4 regions of the Bradyrhizobium sp. C-145 genome follow, and region 1 is predicted to be linked to each of the others. Evidence: riboswitches for the same ligand, from Rfam matches in the RefSeq annotation. Region 1 holds a riboswitch; each other region holds the start of a gene.
The links. Region 1 has a riboswitch for cobalamin ahead of LRP30_RS21410 (TonB-dependent receptor). Riboswitches for the same ligand answer to the same signal wherever they lie in the genome.
Positions count from the first base shown of each region.

Region 1 (5,015 bases):
AGGCCGCAGGAAAGGCCGTAGAGCGCGGCCGGGGACGGGCTAAGGGGACCGGGACCGGGCCGCGTCAGCGCACCCATGTGAAACTAGGGCCTATTAGGGCCCAGCAGGTTCGGACGGGCTTTTCGCCCGTCCGGCAGAAGCAGCAATATGTCTTTATCTTCAGGCACTTCCGGCGATTTCAACGGACCGAAAATATCGCTGGCGGAAAGGACCACACGGTTTTGCCGTACGCGCGGTTCGTTGGCACCACAGGGTTCGACGGCGTTGTGCACGTTGCCATCGAAATGCTGGCACGACGAACCTGACAGCGCCGTCCGTCCGCGCGAAGCCTTAAGGGCTCACGGAGAGCAATCCGCCCTGCCCTTAGCTCTCGCGCCCGACGCTGCCGCGTCCACCGCAAGCCCGGCTCTGCGATCATCACGACACATGATCGCCCCTCAAGGGTGAGCCGGGATGAGCGACACATACGACAAATCCGAATTTCGGTAAAGTGGAATATTTTCGCGAACGAGGATTGACAGAGAGCGACACAGCAAAATCCTGCAGCCCCGATGGCGCCACGACGTCGAACGTAGCGGCGCTCAGGCCGACATCGCTCGCTTGCGCCCGAACGGATCGAGCAGGCGGACGATCTCGCAGGCGGCGACGAGACCGGCGAGCCAGGCGGCGCTGGTCAGCCCAAGGCGCATCACGATGGCTGCGGTGAAGGCGCCCTCTCCCCCCAGGAACGGCGTCGCGGCGAGCAGCGCGAGCTCATAGGCCGCATAGGCGGCGACGAGCGTGACGGCCAGCGCCAGCGGCGTGCGGCCCTGCGGCAGCATGCGCAGCACCGCAGACGAAACGGTGGTCGCCAGCAGCGCGGCCGCGCCGATCGCAAAACCCCAGGCGATGGTGCTGCCGTCGATGGGATAGTGCAGCGCGCCGAAGCCGATGGTCTGGTTGACGAGCCAGGCGCCAGTGACGACGAGCAGCGCCGGGCGCAGCGGCAGCATCGCGGCCGCGACGACGGCAAAGGCCGCGAACGGTGTTGCACAGGCGAGCGCGAAGCTTGCGAGCGCGCATGACGCCGTCAGCAGCGCAAAGCAGAACATCGGCGCAAGACGCGGCGCGACCGGGTGAAGCCGCAGACGGTCGGCGTGAGACGGCTGGATGCTGAGAGCCATAAGTGATCTCCTTCTATTCGAATTCTAGTGCATTTGGGGACGTGTGACAGCCCTATCGACGTCAGAACGTGGCGCCGGCTTTGAGCAGATAGCTGCGGCCGGGCAGCGGATAGGCGCTGAAGCGACCGTCGGTAAAGGTGCTTGCGACTGCATAGTCGTAGTAGAGCGCGTTCAGCAAATTGTTGACGCTGAGCGACCAGAAGTACCGCTCATATTGACCACTGAGCTTGAGGTCGATCGTGCCATTGGCAGGGATCGGCTTCTGCGTTCCGGCCTGGTCGTTGTCCATGCGACGCTCGCTCCAGAATCGCGCGGTGGCGTCGAGCACGACATAGTTCTGCCAGATGTTCCAGGTGACACCCGCACTCGCGGTGTAGCGCGAGACCAGCGGCACGTCATTGCCCGCCCAGACGCCCCCTCGGAAGACAGCCCTCGTATAAGCCATGCCGGCGCGCAAGAGCAGCGCGTCGTTGACGCGATAGGAGACACTGGTCTCCGAGCCGTAACGACGGGTCGGATCGAGATTGGCGTTGTAGAACAGGATTGGATTGAAATGGATCTCGTTGGCGAGGTCCATCAGATAGAGACTGCTCTGCATCTGAAGACCGCCTCCCTTGATACGTAGCCCAGCCTCGACATCCTGCGAGGTCTGGGTCTTGAGCAGGAACGTTCGCGGCAGTGGATTGAAGAAGGGATCGAATGAGGGTCCTGACGACACCCGCTCGTCGACGTCAGGCGTGCGAAACGACCGCGCGGCGCGGCCGAACAGCGAGACAATGTCGTTGAGGCGATGCTCGGCACCGAGGTGCAGCGCATACTGGGTCTCGTCGCTCCTGAGCGGGTGCGCGCCGATGTCGGCGTTGAACGGAGCCGCCGGATCAAAATTGTCACGTGCCGACAGACTGATGGTCTGCACCCGCGCGCCATAGGAAACGTCGGTCGTGGGCGTCACACCCAATGTGTGCTGAAAATAGCCCGCAACGGTCTGCTGCCTGAGGTCGTAATTGTGCCAGGCGGCGAGACCCTGGCCGGCGCCGCGGTTCTGCTGAAAGCTCGCATCGTAATAGTCGATGCCGGTCAAGAGCTGCGACGGCATTCCGAGCAGGAGGCTCTTCACGCTGAGCCGCGGCGTGATCGACCATGTCGTCAGATCGGCGTCGACATAGGTCGAGGTGAAGAAGGCGGGCGCCGGCGTCGGACTGGAGAAGAATGCACTCTGCTGCCTCTTGTCGCGCAGGCCGCCGTCGACGATGAGATCGACGCCGTTCACCAGGGTTTTTGTGAAGCCCGCTGTCGCGCCAAAACCTTGCTGGTTGGCATAGTTGAAGGGCGTGCTGGTCCCCTTCCGGTTGGTCGCGAGCTCGTCGAGACCGATCGAGGGATCGACGGTGCGGCCGCCCGGCAGTCGCAGCTCCTGATTGTCGCCGGTCACGGACAGGAAAGCAGTCAACCCCGGCGTCGTGTAGTTCAGATTGCCGACGCCGTTCTCCTGGGAATAACGATTGTTGTCACGATAGCCATCGGTCTTGACGGTGTTGCCGTAAAACGAGGTCGACCACGGACCGGAATTGAGCCACGTCGAGACGTTGGCGAGCCTGGTGTTGAACGAGCCGAAGCCGACCTCGATGCCCGCGGCCATGGGTGGTCCGCCGACGCCGTTCTTGGTGACGATGTTGATGACGCCGCCGACCGCGTTGTCCCCATAGAGCACCGCACCGGAATTGCCGCGCGTGATCTCGATGCGCTCGATCGAATTGAGCGGGATGGTGGCAAGGTCCACCTGCGCCATGTCGATGTCGTTCAGCCGCCGTCCGTTGACCAGCACCAGCGTGTTGGTCGTTGCGAACGCGCCGAAGCCGCGCAGGTCGACACCGGTCTTGGCGCCGATCGGACCGCCATAGAACGTCGTGATCTGGGCGCCCGGTACTTGCGTCGAGATGATCTCGGCAAGCGTCTGCGACGGCGAATGGGCGACGTCCGCGGCGGTGATGACGGTCGTGGCGGCGTCGACGATGCCTCCATTGTTGCTGGCCGCCTCACCGCCAAAGCCGGCCGAGCCGGTCCCTGTCGGCGCGCCGTTCGGCGTCGCACGGCGTCTCCCCATGTCGCCATCGCTGCTCGCCCTGGCACGCGTGCGGTTCTGATCGTCGGCCCTGGTCACTTCGACCGGCGGCAACTGCTCGGCGGCAGTCTGGGCGCGGACGCCCCTCATATTGAGGACAAGAACGGGAATGATGAAGCTGGACGCCAGCCAGGCCGTGCGACGGCACCGGATTGCGGCGGAAACGGAAGACATGCGAACAAAACCTCGGCAGGACGTCAGTGGCACGTCACAGCGAACGAGGTTTCACGACGAAGCGATCAATCGCTCCGGTGAAGCTAATGTCTGTACTCCCCGACCGACATCTTCGCGTGTGACCACGGCTGACGGCAGGTCTCCTGGCTCGCGGGTCGTTACCTCTCCGTCGCCTTCCCAGGACCGAGATTCCCAGTGGCATAGGACGAGAGATTCGCCGCTTACAGTTGCGGGGGCAGCCATGGCATTGAGAAGATCCCGGCGTTGGGAAAATCTCGCACCACGTTCCCTTTTGATCTCCGTGAGGAGAACCGTCGCGGATCTTTTACGAGTCGTGCAGCCCGGGAGTCAATCGACTGGTTGCATCTGGCAGCGACCACTCGCCGCTGCCGGTGCGTCCCGCAAGCAGAGGCCCGGCAGCTACGTCCGCCCTCGCGGGCGCTGGGCCTGCGCCCAAGCGATGGCGACGTCGCGTGGCGGAACATCGATGCGCTTGATCGGCGTCAGTTCGCCGGAGGCAGAGACAATCGCGGTCTCCTCGCGGCGGCAGCGCCGACACACGAAACGGACCTCACGCGGGAATGCCGACCAGCTTGAACGTTTGACGTTGGCAGCCATCGGCCAAGCGTCGCAATGCGAGCACGACACTAGGAACCGGCCGGGATCGAGCATACCCATTCAATCGGACTCCACGCGTCCTGCCCGCCTCCTTCAATGATTAATCCAAGTGAATCGTTCCGGTGCCTGGGCACCGCCGACAGCCTCCTGTCTTTTGGCGCGCCGGCGATTTTGGCCACAAGCATCAAGAACTCAGCGAGCCCCCTTGAGGGTGCAGGAGGTCGTGCAGGTGACCGTGGTGCCGTGATCGCATGACTTGCAGGCGCTGACGCACTGGTTCATGTCGCGAGGATTGTAGCTGTAGTTTCGCATCGGGCAGGTCGACGTCGAGCCGGTGATGTCCTGCTCCTGATCGCAGGCCGCCGTCATGAGCGCGAATATGATCACTGCAACGAGACGCATGGGATTGCCCGTCAAACATGGCAAGTGACACTCGCGAGGCGCTGCATTGCAACGAACCCCGGCCTTCCCACTACGAGCCATCGCCAATCAGCGACGCCCGCATGCGCCTGAGAATGCGCGCCAAATGTTAAGAACGGATTGCAGTCGGCCTCAAGCAGCAGCGCTGGTCGCGATCGCCTGCCGCATATCCACTGCCAGCTGGCGGTACTGCTCGGCGAGCTTCAGATAGAACTCGCGCTTGGTGCTGTCGGTGGCGAGCTTGGCAATCAGCTCGCACTCGGCGGAGAGCGTCTCGAACCGTTCGAGCCTGTCCTCAAGGTGTGTCATCGGCGTGTCCCCATCTGACGCCTCAGGGACGTCGAGCCTAAGCCCGGGAAATAGGTCACGGCGAACATCGTTATGGAGTAGAATCGTTTTTTCCGGTCGGCGACGCCGGACGGCAGGCAATGCTATTTCTGCTCCAACCGCCAGGCGCCGTCCCAACCCACGTCCGGCGGGTTGACCTCGAACTGCGCGATGCGGCCGAGCAGCGTGCG
Region 1 covers NZ_CP088150.1:4,591,507-4,596,521, forward strand. The annotation lists gene LRP30_RS21405 (hypothetical protein) at 582-1,163, opposite strand; gene LRP30_RS21410 (TonB-dependent receptor) at 1,225-3,459, opposite strand; cobalamin riboswitch at 3,575-3,790, opposite strand; gene LRP30_RS21415 (hypothetical protein) at 3,880-4,137, opposite strand; gene LRP30_RS21420 (hypothetical protein) at 4,270-4,479, opposite strand; gene LRP30_RS21425 (hypothetical protein) at 4,630-4,806, opposite strand; gene LRP30_RS21430 (adenylate/guanylate cyclase domain-containing protein) at 4,929-5,015, opposite strand, start outside.

Region 2 (5,015 bases), 1.5 Mb from region 1:
CCCGCCTTCCACGCCGCCGCCACGGGACGCGCCTCCGTCAATATCGATAGCTGGGCGATGGACCGCGCAGCAATCGCGCATCTCGTCAGCCGCAGCGCGGATGCCGATGTCGTGCTCGCCGAGGGCTCGATGGGGCTGTTCGATGGTGTTGCCGCACGCGGCGTCTCCGGCACCGGCGCCACCGCCGACATTGCGGAGATGCTGGGCTGGCCGGTGCTGCTGGTGATCGATCCGTCGGGACAGGCGCAGACCGCGGCGGCAATCGCCGCAGGTCTTCGTGACTATCGCGCCGGGGTGCGCCTCGCAGGCGTCGTGCTCAATCGCGTCGCCAGCCCGCGCCACGAAGATCTCGTGCGGCGCGCGCTGAACAATGCCGGCATCGCCGTGTTCGGCGCGCTGCCGCGCCATGCCGAGATCAGCCTGCCGAAGCGCCATCTCGGCCTGGTGCAGGCCGAGGAGCAGGTCGAGATCGGCAAGCTGATCGACGAGGCCGCGCGCTTCGTCGCCGAGCATGTCGATCTCGAGGCGGTGCTGCGAGCGGCAGCCAGCTGGGCGCCGCAATCCGGGGCGAACGGCCTGAACGTGACGCCGCCGGGCCAACGCATCGCGCTGGCCCGCGATGCGGCGTTCTCTTTCGTGTATCCGCATATGCTGGAAGCCTGGCGCGCGGCCGGCGCCGAGATCTCGACATTTTCGCCGTTGGCCGATGAAGCGCCTGACGCATGCGCCGATGTCTGCTGGCTGCCAGGCGGCTATCCCGAGCTTCATGCCGGCAAGATTGCGGCTAGTGCACGCTTTCGCGACGGCTTGCGCGTCTTTGCTGAGACGCGCCCCGTGCACGGCGAATGCGGAGGCTATATGGTGTTGGGAATCGCTTTGACCGACGCCGACGGCGTGCGCCATGAGATGGCGGGGTTGCTCGGCCTGGAGACCAGCTTTGCCAAGCGCCGCATGCATCTGGGCTATCGTCTCGCCGAACTGGCCGCGCCGATGCCGGGGCATCAGGTCGGCGCACGCCTGCGCGGCCACGAGTTCCATTATTCGACGATCATCGCCCAGCCGGACACGCCGCTGGCCGTGGTTCACGATGCAACCGGCACGGTCATTGCCGAGACCGGCTCGCGGCGGGGCCAAGCCACCGGCACGTTCTTCCATCTGATCGCGGAGGATCGGTGAGCGGTTTTGTTTCTTTCGTCTCCGCCGGCCCCGGCGACCCAGAACTCCTCACGGTGAAGGGGACTGCGCGGCTGCGTGAGGCCGACGTCGTGCTCTATGACGATCTTGCCTCCGGCGCGATCCTCGATCTCGCCCGTCCCGGCGCCAATCTCGTCGCGGTGGGGAAACGGGCAGGGCGGCCCTCGACCAAGCAGCACCATGTCAATCGCCTGCTCGTCGATTATGCCGCAACCGGCGCGCGGGTGGTGCGGCTGAAGTCGGGCGACGCCGGAATTTTCGGCCGGCTCGAGGAGGAGCTGGAGACGCTGCGCGAGGCCGGCATCGGCTACGAGATCATTCCCGGCGTCACCTCCGCCTGCGTTGCCGCCGCGCAAGCCGGCATCCCCCTGACCCGGCGCCACACCTCGCGGCGGGTGCAGTTCGTGACCGGGGCCGACGTCACCGGCGAACTGCCGCCAAACCTGAATTGGGCGGCGCTGGCCGATCCCGAGGCAACCACCGTGGTCTATATGGGCCGGCGCACTTTTCCGGCGCTTGCCGCAAAATTGATCGACCATGGCCTCGCCGCAGATACGCCGGCGCTGTTTGCGGAATCACTCGGCCGTTCCGACGAGCGGCTGGTCCGCACCACGATTGCCGAGCTCGCCGAGCAGCTTGCGCGGGGCGGCGCCGCCTCGACGGCCGCCGTCATCCTGTTCGGCGCCCTGGCGGGAGACGATCCGTCATGATGGCCGCCGTCGCCCTTCGCCCCTTGACGCCCGGCTCGCGAAAGGGGCACACAGGAGAGGCATGGTGCTCGACACGGCGCAAAGCGCCGGAGCATAATCGGGAATGGGGATGGGCGGACCCAGCTGCGGCGTCCAAAACCCCAGCCGCCCCCGCGACTGTAAGCGGTGAGGGGCTCCGATCAGCCACTGGGCCGCAAGGCTCGGGAAGGCCGGAGAACCCCAGTGAACCGCGAGCCAGGAGACCGGCCCTGCACGATTTGAGGCCAAGGCCGTCGGGTGTGACGGCAGGAAGGATCTGAACCATGCATATCGAACCAGGGATCGTGACGGGCGCCAAGCTCGTGTTGAGTTACGCAACCGGCATCGCCGCAGGTGGTGTTGCCTTGAAACTCGCGGTCGAGACCGTGCGCGAGCAGGGCATCGGCTCGCTCGCGACGCGCACGCTCGCCACCACCGGCCTCGTCTTCACTTTCTTCCAGGTGCTGCCGCACTTCCCGGTCGGCGTCTCCGAGGTGCACTTCATCCTGGGCTCGACCTTGTTCCTGCTGTTCGGTGCTGCGCCCGCCGCCTTCGGCCTTGCGTTCGGCCTGCTGCTCCAGGGCGTCTTCTTCGTGCCGACCGACCTGCCGCAATATGGCATGAACGTCACCACGCTCCTGGTGCCGCTGTTCGCGATCCAGGCGCTGGCGACGCGGATCATTCCGCGCAACACGGCTTACGTCGATCTGCAATACCGCCAGGCGCTGGCGCTCTCGACCGCCTATCAGTCCGGCATCGTCGTCTGGGTGGCGTTCTGGGCCCTCTATGGCTCCGGCTTCGGCGCGACCAACCTCGCCAACATCGCGACGTTTGCGGCATCCTATGCGCTGGTCATCGTGATCGAGCCGCTCGCCGATCTCGCCGTGCTGGCGCTGGCGAAGTCGCTGCGTGGCGTCACCGCGCCCGGCCTCGTCACGCCGCGCCTGCATAACGCCGCTTAAGAGACAAGCGAACGGGCGGCCGGCGCGGCCGCCCTTCGCGCTCGCGATGCTCACGCTCTCCCTGATAGGCATCGGTTGCGGCGATCCCGGGCAGCTCACGCGCGCCGCGATCCAAGCTATCAACGCCGCCGATCTCGTCCTGATTCCGCGCAAGGAGACGGCGAAATCCGATCTTGCGGATCTGCGGCGGACGATCTGCGCGGACGCGCTCACCAGCGCGAGCACCCGCATCGCCGAGTTCGACTTGCCAGTGCGTGACGCGACTGAGGCGGACTACCGCAAGGGCGTGGACGATTGGCACGATGCGGTTGCCGTGACCTGGTCGCAAACGATCGCAAGTCATCTCGCCGGCGAGGGCAAGGTTGCGCTGCTGATCTGGGGCGATCCTTCGCTCTACGACTCCTCGCTACGCATCGCGCGGCGGCTCGATCCCTTGCCTGATATCGAGGTCGTGCCCGGCATCACCTCAATCCAGGCGCTGTGCGCCGTGCATGCGCTGCCGCTCAATGACATCGGCGAGCCGTTCCTGGTCACGACGGGGCGGCGCTTGCGCGAAGGCGGCTGGCCGCAGAGCGTCGATACCGTGGTGGTGATGCTCGACGGCGGCACGGCGTTCCAGTCGCTCGATCCGGCTGGGCTTCAGATATGGTGGGGCGCCTATCTCGGCACGCCCGATCAGATCGTCATGTCCGGCGCGCTGGCCGAAGTGGGCTCGCGTATTGTCGCAATGCGGCAGGAAGCGCGCGAGCGGCATGGCTGGATCATGGACAGCTACATTCTCAAGCGCACGCGTTAAGCGAGGCAGCATGCTCCCCGAATGGGTCTACCAACAGTGTCCCGAGATCTCCGCGCATCATCGCGAGGCAGCCATCGCGCGTCAGGCGCAACTGACAAAGCCGACCGGCGCGCTTGGCCGGCTCGAGCAACTCGCGATCGAGCTTGCGGGCCTGCAAGCGACGGAATCTCCTCGAGCCGCGCGCGTGCCGATCATCGTCTTCGCCGGCGATCACGGCATCGTCGCGCAGGGCGTGTCGGCCTATCCGCAAGCGGTCACCATCGCGATGATGGCGAATTTTGCCTCCGGCGGCGCCGCGATCTCGGTGCTGGCGCGTGAGCTTGGCTCCAGCCTGGAGGTGGTCGACGCCGGCACGCTGGCGCAGGAGGGGATGGCGGGCGTCGTCACCGACAAGCCGCGCAGCGGCACGCGCGACTTCAGCGTGGAAGCTGCGCTCGAACCTGCGGAACTGGCATTCGCGTTTGAGGCCGGTCAGGGCGCGGTTGCGCGCGCAACAGCCAATCAGCCCGATCTGCTGATCTTCGGCGAGATGGGCATCGGCAATACCACGACCTCGGCGGCGATTGCGGCGAGCCTGCTCGGCACCAGCGCCGAGGAGATCGCCGGCAGCGGCACCGGTATCGATGCGGCCGGCCGTGCGCACAAAGCGCGGGTGATCGATGCCGCGATTGCGCGCCATGGCATTGCAGGGGCTTCGCCCGAAAGCATCCTGTGCGCCGTCGGCGGTCTCGAGATCGCGGCGATCTCAGGCGCGATCATTGCAGCTGCGCAGCGCCGCATCCCTGTATTGATCGACGGCTTCATCGTGTCGGTGGCGGCGCTGGCGGCGGTGCGGATCAACCCGTCGTGCCGGCCGTTCCTGCTGCCGTCGCATCAATCGGCAGAGCAGGGGCATCGGCTGGTGCTGCGTGCGCTGAACGTGCAGCCGCTGATCAGCCTCGATCTCAGGCTTGGGGAGGGATCCGGCGCCGCGATCGCGTTGCCGCTGGTGCGGTCGGCTTGCGCGCTCCACAACGGCATGGCGACATTTGCGCAGGCCAATGTGCCGGACCGTCCGGCCTGATCCGGCTCAGGCCGTGCGCTGATTGACGGAAACGACGCGCCAGCCGGTGGCGAGCCGGTCGATCCGGGTGAGCGACAGCGGATCGATCACGAAGCGCAAGGCAGCGTGCGGTGTCAGATCCAGCGCGATGCAGAGCGCAGCGCGGATCGTGCCGGAATGCACGACGAGCGCTGCGGAGCCCGCGCCGATCCGCGAGAGCCCAAGCCGGACGCGCGTGACCTGATCCTCAAAGCTCTCGCCGCCCGGCGGACGTCCGCGCGCCGGATCGCTCC
Region 2 covers NZ_CP088150.1:3,139,661-3,144,675, forward strand. The annotation lists gene LRP30_RS14505 (cobyrinate a,c-diamide synthase) at 1-1,176, shown strand, start outside; gene cobA (uroporphyrinogen-III C-methyltransferase) at 1,173-1,904, shown strand; cobalamin riboswitch at 1,950-2,170, shown strand; gene LRP30_RS14515 (energy-coupling factor ABC transporter permease) at 2,207-2,884, shown strand; gene cobF (precorrin-6A synthase (deacetylating)) at 2,931-3,680, shown strand; gene cobT (nicotinate-nucleotide--dimethylbenzimidazole phosphoribosyltransferase) at 3,691-4,743, shown strand; gene LRP30_RS14530 (histidine phosphatase family protein) at 4,750-5,015, opposite strand, start outside.
Region 2: another riboswitch for cobalamin. It lies ahead of LRP30_RS14515 (energy-coupling factor ABC transporter permease); the one in region 1 lies ahead of LRP30_RS21410 (TonB-dependent receptor).

Region 3 (5,015 bases), 3.3 Mb from region 1:
GGGAGCTGCGATGCCGGCACGTTCGGGTCGCGGCTTCTCATCGCCCATGCTTGCCGGCTCTTCGGGTCTCGAGCGCTGGGATTCCAGTTGACACGGCGAATGTACCCTTGCCGAAATCGATCGGGCTTCCGAGCTGACTTTCTCGAAGTGGACCCACTTAAGCTTGATCATTAGACGTCACGCGACCATCAGCGAGAAGCTCTCTGAGCTGCTATCCTTCTCCCGCTAGGCTGGCGAGAAACTTGATCAGCAGCCACACAGAAAGGAAGACAATGCCAGCATGATTTCGGCGCGCGTCGGATCTTTACCGAGCGAGGCGGCGCGCAATCCTATTGTTGCGGGCCAGCTCTGTGGCCGGAGTCATCGGAGGGAGGCTAAGTTAGTATCACAATCAACCAAAGCCGGAGCGTGAGATGGTTTGGTTGTCATCTCTATAGAATGGATCAGCCGACCTGCGCTCATCACTTCAAGTCGACATCCCTCGCCGGGCCTTAGGCTTGCTACAATGTGGCGCGCTATATCAAGAGCAGCTTGCCAAGCCGCATTGTCGTCGAACAATTCTTCCCCGAGCGTGTCCTGAAATGGACGAATGCCGCCGACATTGAAGAAATAGCGTGTCATCGGCTCTCTCATTCCTTCTGTTCGAATAGTTACTTACAATCTATCCTTAAGGAAGGCCCCTGGAGTAGGGGCGCGGCCGCTCCTCTCCCCACTTCGTCGCCGAGAACAACGCGCCGCTGCGTAACGATTCCTTCCGCAGCAACGGCGAATTCGGAGCTTTTGTTCCGACAAGCACAGTACATAACGCACGAACCAACTGAGTGTGTCGTACGGGCTTCAGATTGGGCGGCCCTACAAAAAGTCCCCGCTAATTCACTTAGAACGTGCCGCTCTGCTGCTGGAGCCGACCCACAAGCAAATTCCGAGATCCGCCAAAGTGTTGCGGGCGCGGAAATGTGCTCTGCGGCAATCGTTTCCGCTGTAGTGACCGTAACCATCTTTCAATGTTGATTAATGCAAACTGCCGCCCCTGCATGTTGAAATCCTGCGTTCGGTCGTCTTCTTCGACAGATTTCAACGGCTCTGTTATTTAGGCGTGAAGAGCAGTCCGGCGCGCGCGTCTCCCACCTGATCGTAGATTCGCGGCTCTGCCGCGGCAAGCTGCGCGATGCGCTTTTGTCATCAACCGGCGGGCCAAATGCTCGACTAGCTTTCGCGAGTTTCCGCTCTATAGGGCCCAAGCACGAACTCCTGCTGCTTACTCGGACATTGTTACTATTGGTCCGGTGGAGCTGGTTTAGCAAACAACGCCTTGCTTCAGAGAGAGATTGACTTCGCGCCTCGTCACCTCTTACGGTGATACCGACGGTTCCCCACTCGGGGATCAAAAGGGAATGCGGTGCGGGGATTTTCCCTTAGGCCGCAGCTGCCCCCGCAACTGTAAGCGGCGAATCTTTCGTCATAGGCCACTGGGAAACTCGGTCCTGGGAAGGCGACGCAAGGTTAGGACCCGCGAGCCAGGAGACCTGCCGTCAGTCGTGGTCACACGCGAAAATGTCGGTCGGGGAGTACAGACATTGCTTTCACCTTGCGCAGGCGCATCTGCGCCATGGTGAGACCTCGTTCGCTGTGACGTGCCACTGACGTCATGCCGAGGTCTTCTCGTGTTTCCCATCGTGCCAAGGCGGCTGCGTGCCGGCCTGCTCGCTCACGCCCTCCTTCTTCCAGCTCTGCCGTTTGTGATTTGCGCTGCCAAGGCGCAACAAGCCCGTGCGGTCCAAACCTTGCCGCCGGTCACAGTCAGCCCGCCTGAAAAGCCGGCGGTGAGGGCCGTCCGCCCTGACGGCAAGCGTTCGGCCGCGGCCTCCCGGCCGCAGTCGAAGCCGGCGGCAACGCCTCGCGCGGCACCGGCGGCCGCAGCCTCCGACGGCTCGCCGTCGACGCTAAGGCTGACCGAGCGGAACACCAGCGGAAGCCGGCTTGGCCTCACGCCGCTGCAAACGCCTGCCAGCATCGAGACGATCACGGCGCAGACCATCGCGGGTCGCGGCCAGCACAACGTCACCGATGCCGTGGCCCAGAACGCAGCCGGCTTTACCGCGAGCCCAGCCCCCGGGAACGGCGGTCTTTCCTTCGCCACCCGCGGATTCGCCGGCAGCAATTCGGTGATGACGCTGTACGACGGCACGCGCCTTTATGTCGGTGCCGGCACGGTGACGTTTCCGTTCGATACCTGGTCGGCGGAGCGTATCGAGGTGATGCGCGGGCCGGCGTCGGTGCTCTACGGCGAAGGTGCCATCGGCGGCATCATCAACGTGACCCCGAAGAAGCCGATCGCAACGACCTACAACGATGCCGAAGTATCGCTCGACAGCAACGTGACGCGACGCCTTGCGGTAGACAGCGGCGGCGCCGTCAATCCCAATGTATCCTATCGCTTCACCGCCACCGGCAACATGTCGGATGGCTGGGTCGATCGTGACAAGACATCCAACCTGGCGATCTCCGCAGCGGTGCGGGTGCAGGCTGCGGACAATCTCGCTTTCACGCTGTCCGAGGACTACGGCAACAGAAACCCGTCGCACTACTTCGGGACCCCTCTGATCAATCGCACCATCGACGACACGCTGCGCTTCAAGAATTACAATGTGCTCGACAGCGCGATTCACTATGAGGACAACCGGACTCAGTTCAAGACTGAATGGAACGTCGCGGACGGCATCACGGTCCACGACACGCTCTACTACCTGACCAGCCATCGGCACTGGCGCGACGTCGAGAGCTACGCGTGGAATCCCGCGAACCAGCTCATCACGCGGACCAGCTACATCGAGATTTTCCATGACCAGGCGCAGGCCGGCAACCGGACGGATGCGACGTTCCGCGGCCACGTGCTCGGCCTCGCCAACGAGCTCGTTACAGGCTTCGACGTCAACAGGATCGACTTCACCCACACCAACAATTCGCCTTTTGGCGGGACAACCTCAGTCGGCGTCGATGCCGTCGGCCTGGGCTATTTTTCCGCAACGACGACGCCGGCCACGCCCGGTTACAATGCCATCGTCAACCAGTACGCACTGTTCGCCGAGGATCGGCTGTCGCTGACCGACAAGCTGTCCCTCGTGAGCGGCGTGCGGGTCGACCGCCCCGAGGTCGACCGCACCGACTACAAGACACCGGCCAATAGTTTTGGTACGTCGCTGTCGGGGACGAGCTGGCGCACCGGCGCGGTGTACACGCCGATCCCGAACCTGGCGTTCTATGGCCAGTACGCGACCGCCGTCGACCCAGTCACAAACTTGATCTCATTGGCTGCGACCCAGAAGACGTTTCAGCTCTCCACCGGCAAGCAGATCGAGGTTGGTGTGAAGCAATCGTTCTGGGGCGGCCGTGGCGAGTGGACGCTCGCCGGCTATCAGATCGTCAAGAACAACCTGCTGGTCCCCGATCCCGTCAATCCCGCCGGTCTGGCGTTGCAGGTCGGCCAACAATCGTCGCGCGGGGTTGAGGCCTCGATCGGTCTTGCCCTGAACGACGGCTGGCGGGTTGACGCCAATCTGGCGCTGCTGCAGGCGAGATACGACAAGTTCAGCCAGACGGTGGGCGGCAAGATCGTCAGCTACGCCGGCAACATCCCCAAGAATGTGCCGGAGCAGGTTTCGAACGTCTGGGTCACCTGGGACTTTGCTCCCGACTGGTCGGTCTATGGCGGCGTTCAGATCGTCGGCCGGACCTTTTCGGACGACGCCAATACGCTCCGCCGCCCCGGCTATGCAATCGTGAACGGCGGAATACGCTGGAAGCCGCACGCGCGGACCACCGTCGCCTTCCGCCTCTACAACCTGTTCGATACCGTCTATGCGATTTCGGCGCCGTATGCCGGGCAGTGGCTGCTGGGCATGCCGCGCACGGCGGAACTGTCCGTCAACGTGAAGTTCTGATCATGCGAGGCACGTTGATCCGCCGGGGACGGCGATGGTTGTTCGTCATCCATCGCTGGATCGGCATCGCGACCTGCCTGTTTTTCACGATGTGGTTCGTCTCGGGCATCGTCATGATGTATGTGGCGTTCCCGCAGCTCACCGACCGCGAGCGATGGTCAGCGCTGCCGGATATTGCCTGGGACCGGGTAGGCATCGCGCCCGACTGGGCCATGGCGATTGCCGGTGTCGATCACTATCCGCGCGACCTTCGTCTTCTCATGCTGGACGACACGCCCGTCTATCGGCTGCTGGATTGGGACGGCAGGCGCAGCACCGTAGCCGCAACGGACGGGCATCTGATCGAGGGCGTTGCGTCCGAGCAGGCGCAGGCAATCGCCAGCCATCATCCGAATGCGGTGCGTCCCGGCATCATCGGCACGATCGGTCGCGATCAATGGAGCGTGACGGCGCGCTATGATCCATTGCGGCCGTTATTCCTGGTCTCGCTTGGAGACGACAGCGGAACGGAGCTCTACATCTCAGCGAGGACGGGCGAGCTGGTGCTCGACACGACACGCCGCGAGAGGCTCTGGAATTGGCTCGGCTCGATTCCGCACTGGATCTATCCTACGGTTCTTCGCCGGGATGCCGCGCTCTGGCGGCAGGTGGTGCTCTGGATATCCGGCATCTGCCTCGTGGTGGGGGTAACCGGCTTCTGGATCGGCGTCCTGCGGTTGCGCTTGCGCCGGCGCTATGCCCGGGGCACTGTCACGCCCTATCGCGGCTGGATGGCCTGGCACCATATCGCCGGGCTGGTCGGTGGCGTCTTCGTGATGACATGGATATTCAGCGGCTGGCTGTCGCTCAATCCCGGAGAGTATTTCGCCGCTCGCACGCCGACCAGGGACATGGCCGCGCGCTATGCCGGACATGACGCGCCGGAGATCGCGGCGAACTTCCGGTCGATGCCGCCGCAGGGCGCGGTGGAAGCCCGCTTCGTCTGGATCGGCGGCCGTCCCCTGATGGTCCTCACCGATCGCGACGGTCGTCAGACCACCGCCGATCCGGCAAGTGGCGTCCCGTCGGGCCTGT
Region 3 covers NZ_CP088150.1:1,268,655-1,273,669, reverse strand. The annotation lists gene LRP30_RS06030 (hypothetical protein) at 361-621, opposite strand; cobalamin riboswitch at 1,350-1,549, shown strand; gene LRP30_RS06025 (TonB-dependent receptor) at 1,824-3,941, shown strand; gene LRP30_RS06020 (PepSY domain-containing protein) at 3,944-5,015, shown strand, end outside.
Region 3: another riboswitch for cobalamin. It lies ahead of LRP30_RS06025 (TonB-dependent receptor); the one in region 1 lies ahead of LRP30_RS21410 (TonB-dependent receptor).

Region 4 (5,015 bases), 1.9 Mb from region 1:
TCGCTGCGGAAATGATCGGTATCGTTTGCGCAAACCGCGCAGAACCCGGAGCTCTCTTTCGTAGAGCCAGCCGGGATGGGTCCTTGATGCCAATTGCATTGTGGCTTTTCGTACCTCCGCGCTGCACCATGATCGTGCGCCAGGGCAGGTGGAGCAGAACTAAAGAAGCGTTTTCCCATGCTTCAAATCCGGATCTATGACGCGCAGACGAATGCGCGCGAGAAAATCTAGCGCCGACTCAGCTCGGTCCTCGATGCCTCGCGCACGGCTCCGGGGCTCCTCGCCGGGGCTCTCGGAAAAGGGTCGGCACTCAGGGGGTATGCCGGCATCGCTAACCGTGCCCCTGTTACCCTCTTAACCGGTTTCGTCGCAACACTCGATCCCGCGCGCGGCCTCCGCGTCGGCATGCTCACGCTCTTGCGGGTGCCAGTCAGTCGCGCGATGCGCGGCGCGCACGCCGGATCGGGCTTGGGCCCGAGGCATCTTCAGGCCCGCTCCCGTGAAGAATGGCATGGAGAGTGGGTCCCTCGCAGATTGGTGTGCTCTCACTGCCTGGGGTGCGCCGGGGGCCAAATCTCGCTAGCTGGCACGCGCCGCTGAGCTCGACTCCTCGCAGAAAGAGTCGAGGTAATCGTGCTGCCCGATTTTTTCGATGACGGGCTGAAGGCTGCGGAAAGGCTCGCGACTGTTGCGGAGGCGTAAACACCGCGACTTTAGAGCTGATATGTCTTGCAGTTGCTCTGAGGCGTTCGGCGCTAAAGGAGCTGCGGTGCGATCTTGCTCTGCGGGACCATTTACCGAGGCCTTTCGCTCCCCTCTAACTCGTCCCGTTCCTTTGGCTCCATGCGAGCGAACCAGGAGCCAGGAGGAAAGGCCGCGATACGCTTGGCAAAAGAGGATTGCGGCTCCCAATCTTGTCCTTCGCTCTTCTCGAAAGTGATGACTCCGTTATGGGTAAAATAACGGGGCCCTGCGATATTACAGTTCACCAAAAGCAGAACGCGCCACAGATCACCGTTCTCGGTGGGCTTGTCATTCTGCTTCGGCAAGTAGTTCACTCCAACAGGTTCAACGATGTTGCAGCGGCCCTGCCGCAGAAGATCGCCGAGCTGGCCCTGCGCGGTCGTCACAAAGTTGAAGTTGGTCGGATCATGCAGAAAGCGAAGATTTGCGTCCCTTTCGCCATCCGCGACTTCACTGGCGATCAACGAGAGCGCCAGGGCGCGCCAGCCCAGTTCCATCGGCTTTGCATAGGTCGACGCAAGTTCAATCGTCCCGTCGAGCGCGATCTTCCAGGTGATAACGTACTGTTCGTCTGATTTATTGTCCCGGTGCCTGGTCCACGAAACGAAAACATACTCATTTCGGTCAAGTTCAGCGACGCCCCACGTTCGAGGGACGAAGTGTGCCACCTTCGAGACGTTGGACAGAATTTGTTCTATCGTCTCACCATCTTGCGCTCGCCACGTTGACTTGACTCTGTCGACAAGAGGGCTGTCGTTGGCGCGAACACTGTTGCTCATGGCAGCCAGCGCGGCCAGGCAGATCAGCGGTCCACCGAGACAAAACCATAGCGCGCGTCTTCCAGACATTCTCTTCATAACCGTCCGCCCATCTGGTCTTTCATCAACACGTCTTTCAAAGCGGGCAACCTTCAACTTGTTATGCGCGAGCGCAAGAAGTTAGCGGCTACGCGACGGGGCGACCGATGGTGTCCCGCGCGAGCAGGCGCTCCCCTCTATGTCACGCGCCGCTAACTTCAGCCGCCAGCGACAGCCCCAATTTGCTGTGCTGGACATGCCCAGCAGGAGGAGCCTGGGCATGCCGAGGACTTGCATTCTCCGTGCCAGGTAATAGACGGCAATTCTCACCGGTTTTGTGTCCTCTTTGTCGACTTTCCGACTTGCACTCGTTTCGATCGTTCCATTCAGCCTATCCATCGCGGCTTATCCATCCTCGTCACGCACTGGATATTCGACGGCGCAGGGGAACGCCTCGGTGTCCTGATGAGAATGGGGAGCACGTTTGCCGCAATTGAACCGTTTGGTTTATCGTTCCTGGAATGTGGCCTTCGATCTCTGCCATGCCTTGGGGCACTTGTGGCCAAGGAGCCGCGGCGCGGTTGGCGCTCCTTTCGCGATATGCGGCGCTCCGGAAGTCGAGGGCAGCCTCCGTCAGCTGCGCTTTGCACTCGATGGCCAAGGACGCCAAGCCAATCTTCACCGCCGAGCATTTGGAGTCTGGTTGGCACGCAAATCAACGTGCTCGCCGCGTATGTTGCTGGCTTTCGCCAGGTGTCTTGGGCCTAATCAACACTGATCCTGTTGGTCGAGAAGGCGGCTGGGGCGGACGTGCTCGAAGAACCGCTGGGAAGCCGGGACTCGCATCAAATGCGTTCTGCTCGAGGCAGCAGTTCCGGCCGCGCAAGCCGCATTTGTCCTTTCCACCGATCTGGCATGCGGCCCCACGCGCAGGTAGCCACGATGGTCATTCTGATATCGCTGATTGGAGAGCGCTTCTACATCGTAGTCAGCGATAGAGATGCTCAGTCATTCGCGTAGCAGATGTTCGCAGCATTAGCTTGCGACATAATCTGAGAGGTTGACGGAAGAGTTCTCTTGCCGATAATCCAAGTCGTCGAGGTTCTCCGGTTTGCATTTGATCCGGAGCTAAGAGGGAAGCCGGTGAAAATGCCGGCGCTGCCCCCGCAACTGTGAGCGGCGAGCCGCTGTCCAACGATGTCACTGAAGCCTGCGCGGCTTCGGGAAGGCCGGACAGCAGCGATGACCCGCGAGCCAGGAGACCTGCCCCGACAATATATTCGTCCACGGGCGGGGTGTCCCGGTGGTGCGCCAAGCAGCCGTCGCACCGCGCGACTTCCCCTGCCTGCGTCCGCCATGGCCTTTGCCCCCAACATGGGGTTTACGCTATGTCTCTTCTCTCCCTTCCGGTTGCCACGCTCGGAACGCCACGCATCGGTCCAAGGCGCGAGCTCAAACGTGCTCTAGAGAGCTACTGGGCCGGAAAAAGCAGCGAACAGCAGTTGCTCGAGGACGCAGCTGGCCTGCGTGCCGCGAACTGGGCTCGTCAGAAATCTATCGGCGTCACGGTCATTCCATCGAATGATTTCTCGCTGTATGACCAGGTGCTCGACACAAGTGTCATGGTTGGCGCCATCCCGGAGATCTACGCCTCGAAAGCCGAATCCGTTTCGCTCAAGACGTACTTCGCCATGGCCCGCGGTTCACAATGCGACGACCAGGGTGCGAGTTGCGGTCATGGACCCCGCGGATTTGGCGCACCCGCGCAGGAGATGACCAAGTGGTTCGACACCAACTACCACTACATGGTCCCCGAGTTTCACAGGGGACAGACTTTCAGGCTATGCTCTCGCAAGCCGATCGAGGAGTATGAGGAAGCCAAGGCCCTTGGCTTTCAGACCCGCCCTGTCCTGATCGGGCCGGTCACATTCCTAAAGCTCGGCAAGAGTGCCGATCTCGCGTTCCAGCCACTCTCACTGCTGGATGAACTGATACCGGCCTATATCGAGGTTCTGGAGGAATTGGCCAAACGTGGGGCAAATTGGGTTCAGTTCGATGAGCCCTGCCTGGTTCTTGATCTGGATGAGGGGGCGCGAAAATCTCTGCTCCATGCCTATGACCGGCTCGCCAAGGAGGGGCCGGCCATCAAGATCATGGTTGCCAGCTATTTTGGCGACCTCGGCGACAACCTGGATACCGCCTTGAGGCTGCCAGTTGCCGGACTTCACCTCGATCTGGTTCGAGCGCCACAGTTATTGGACCAGATCATTGCTGGCCGCCGAAGTGATCTCGTCATCTCGCTCGGCGTGATCGACGGCCGGAATGTATGGCGGTCGAATTTGTCCTCGCTGCGCCAGCGGCTCGAACCCGCGATTGCGAAGCTTGGCAAGGATCGTGTACAGATCGCCCCATCCTGCTCGCTGCTTCATGTGCCGGTCGATGTTGAACTCGAGACCGGGCTCGCTTCCGACGTCAAGAACTGGCTTGCTTTCTCGGTCCAGAAGATGCGCGAGCTTGCGATCCTGGCGCGGGCACTCGCAGGCGACCAGAATGTTGCGCTAGCTCTTGCCGAGTCGGAATGTGCTGCGACTGTCCGCCTGACTTCGCCGAAAATCCGCGATGCCAATGTCGCTGCCCGGATGAGAGCGATCGACCAGAGCATGCGCCCGCGCGCCAGCCCATTTGCCCGTCGTGCCGAGATCCAAAGCAATCGTTTCGGACTACCGGCTTTTCCTACCACGACGATCGGATCGTTTCCGCAGACCACAGAGGTCCGGAATGCCCGTGCGGCGCATGTGCGAGGCGCGATGAGCGACGAGCAATACGACAGGTTCCTCAAGGAGGAGACTGCGCGCGCCGTACGTTGGCAGGAGAACATCGGTCTTGACGTCCTCGTGCACGGCGAGTTCGAGCGCAATGACATGGTGCAGTACTTCGGCGAGCAACTCGCCGGCTTCGCATTTACCAGGAACGGATGGGTGCAATCCTACGGCTCGCGCTGCGTCAGGCCACCGATCCTATTTGGCGATGTCTTGCGGTCGAAGCCTATCACCGTAGACTGGTGGCGCTACGCGCAATCACTAACGAGCAAGCCGATGAAGGCGATGTTGACCGGACCGGTGACGATCTTGAACTGGTCCTTTGTTCGCGATGATATTCCCAGAAGCGAGGTCTGCCGCCAGATTGCGCTCGCGATCCGAGACGAAGTCCGTGATCTCGAAAATGCTGGTGCGACCATGATCCAGATCGACGAAGCTGCACTCCGCGAAGGATTGCCATTGCGCCGATCGGAGTGGACGGCTTATCTCGACTGGGCCGTAGATTGCTTCCGCATCTGCTCATCGGGCGTCGCCGATCAAACGCAAATTCATACGCATATGTGCTACTCGGAGTTCAACGACATCATCGGTGCGATTGCTGCAATGGATGCGGATGTCATCTCGATCGAGACGTCGCGCTCGAAAATGGAACTAC
Region 4 covers NZ_CP088150.1:6,447,890-6,452,904, reverse strand. The annotation lists gene LRP30_RS30435 (nodulate formation efficiency C protein) at 795-1,658, opposite strand; cobalamin riboswitch at 2,624-2,827, shown strand; gene metE (5-methyltetrahydropteroyltriglutamate--homocysteine S-methyltransferase) at 2,930-5,015, shown strand, end outside.
Region 4: another riboswitch for cobalamin. It lies ahead of metE (5-methyltetrahydropteroyltriglutamate--homocysteine S-methyltransferase); the one in region 1 lies ahead of LRP30_RS21410 (TonB-dependent receptor).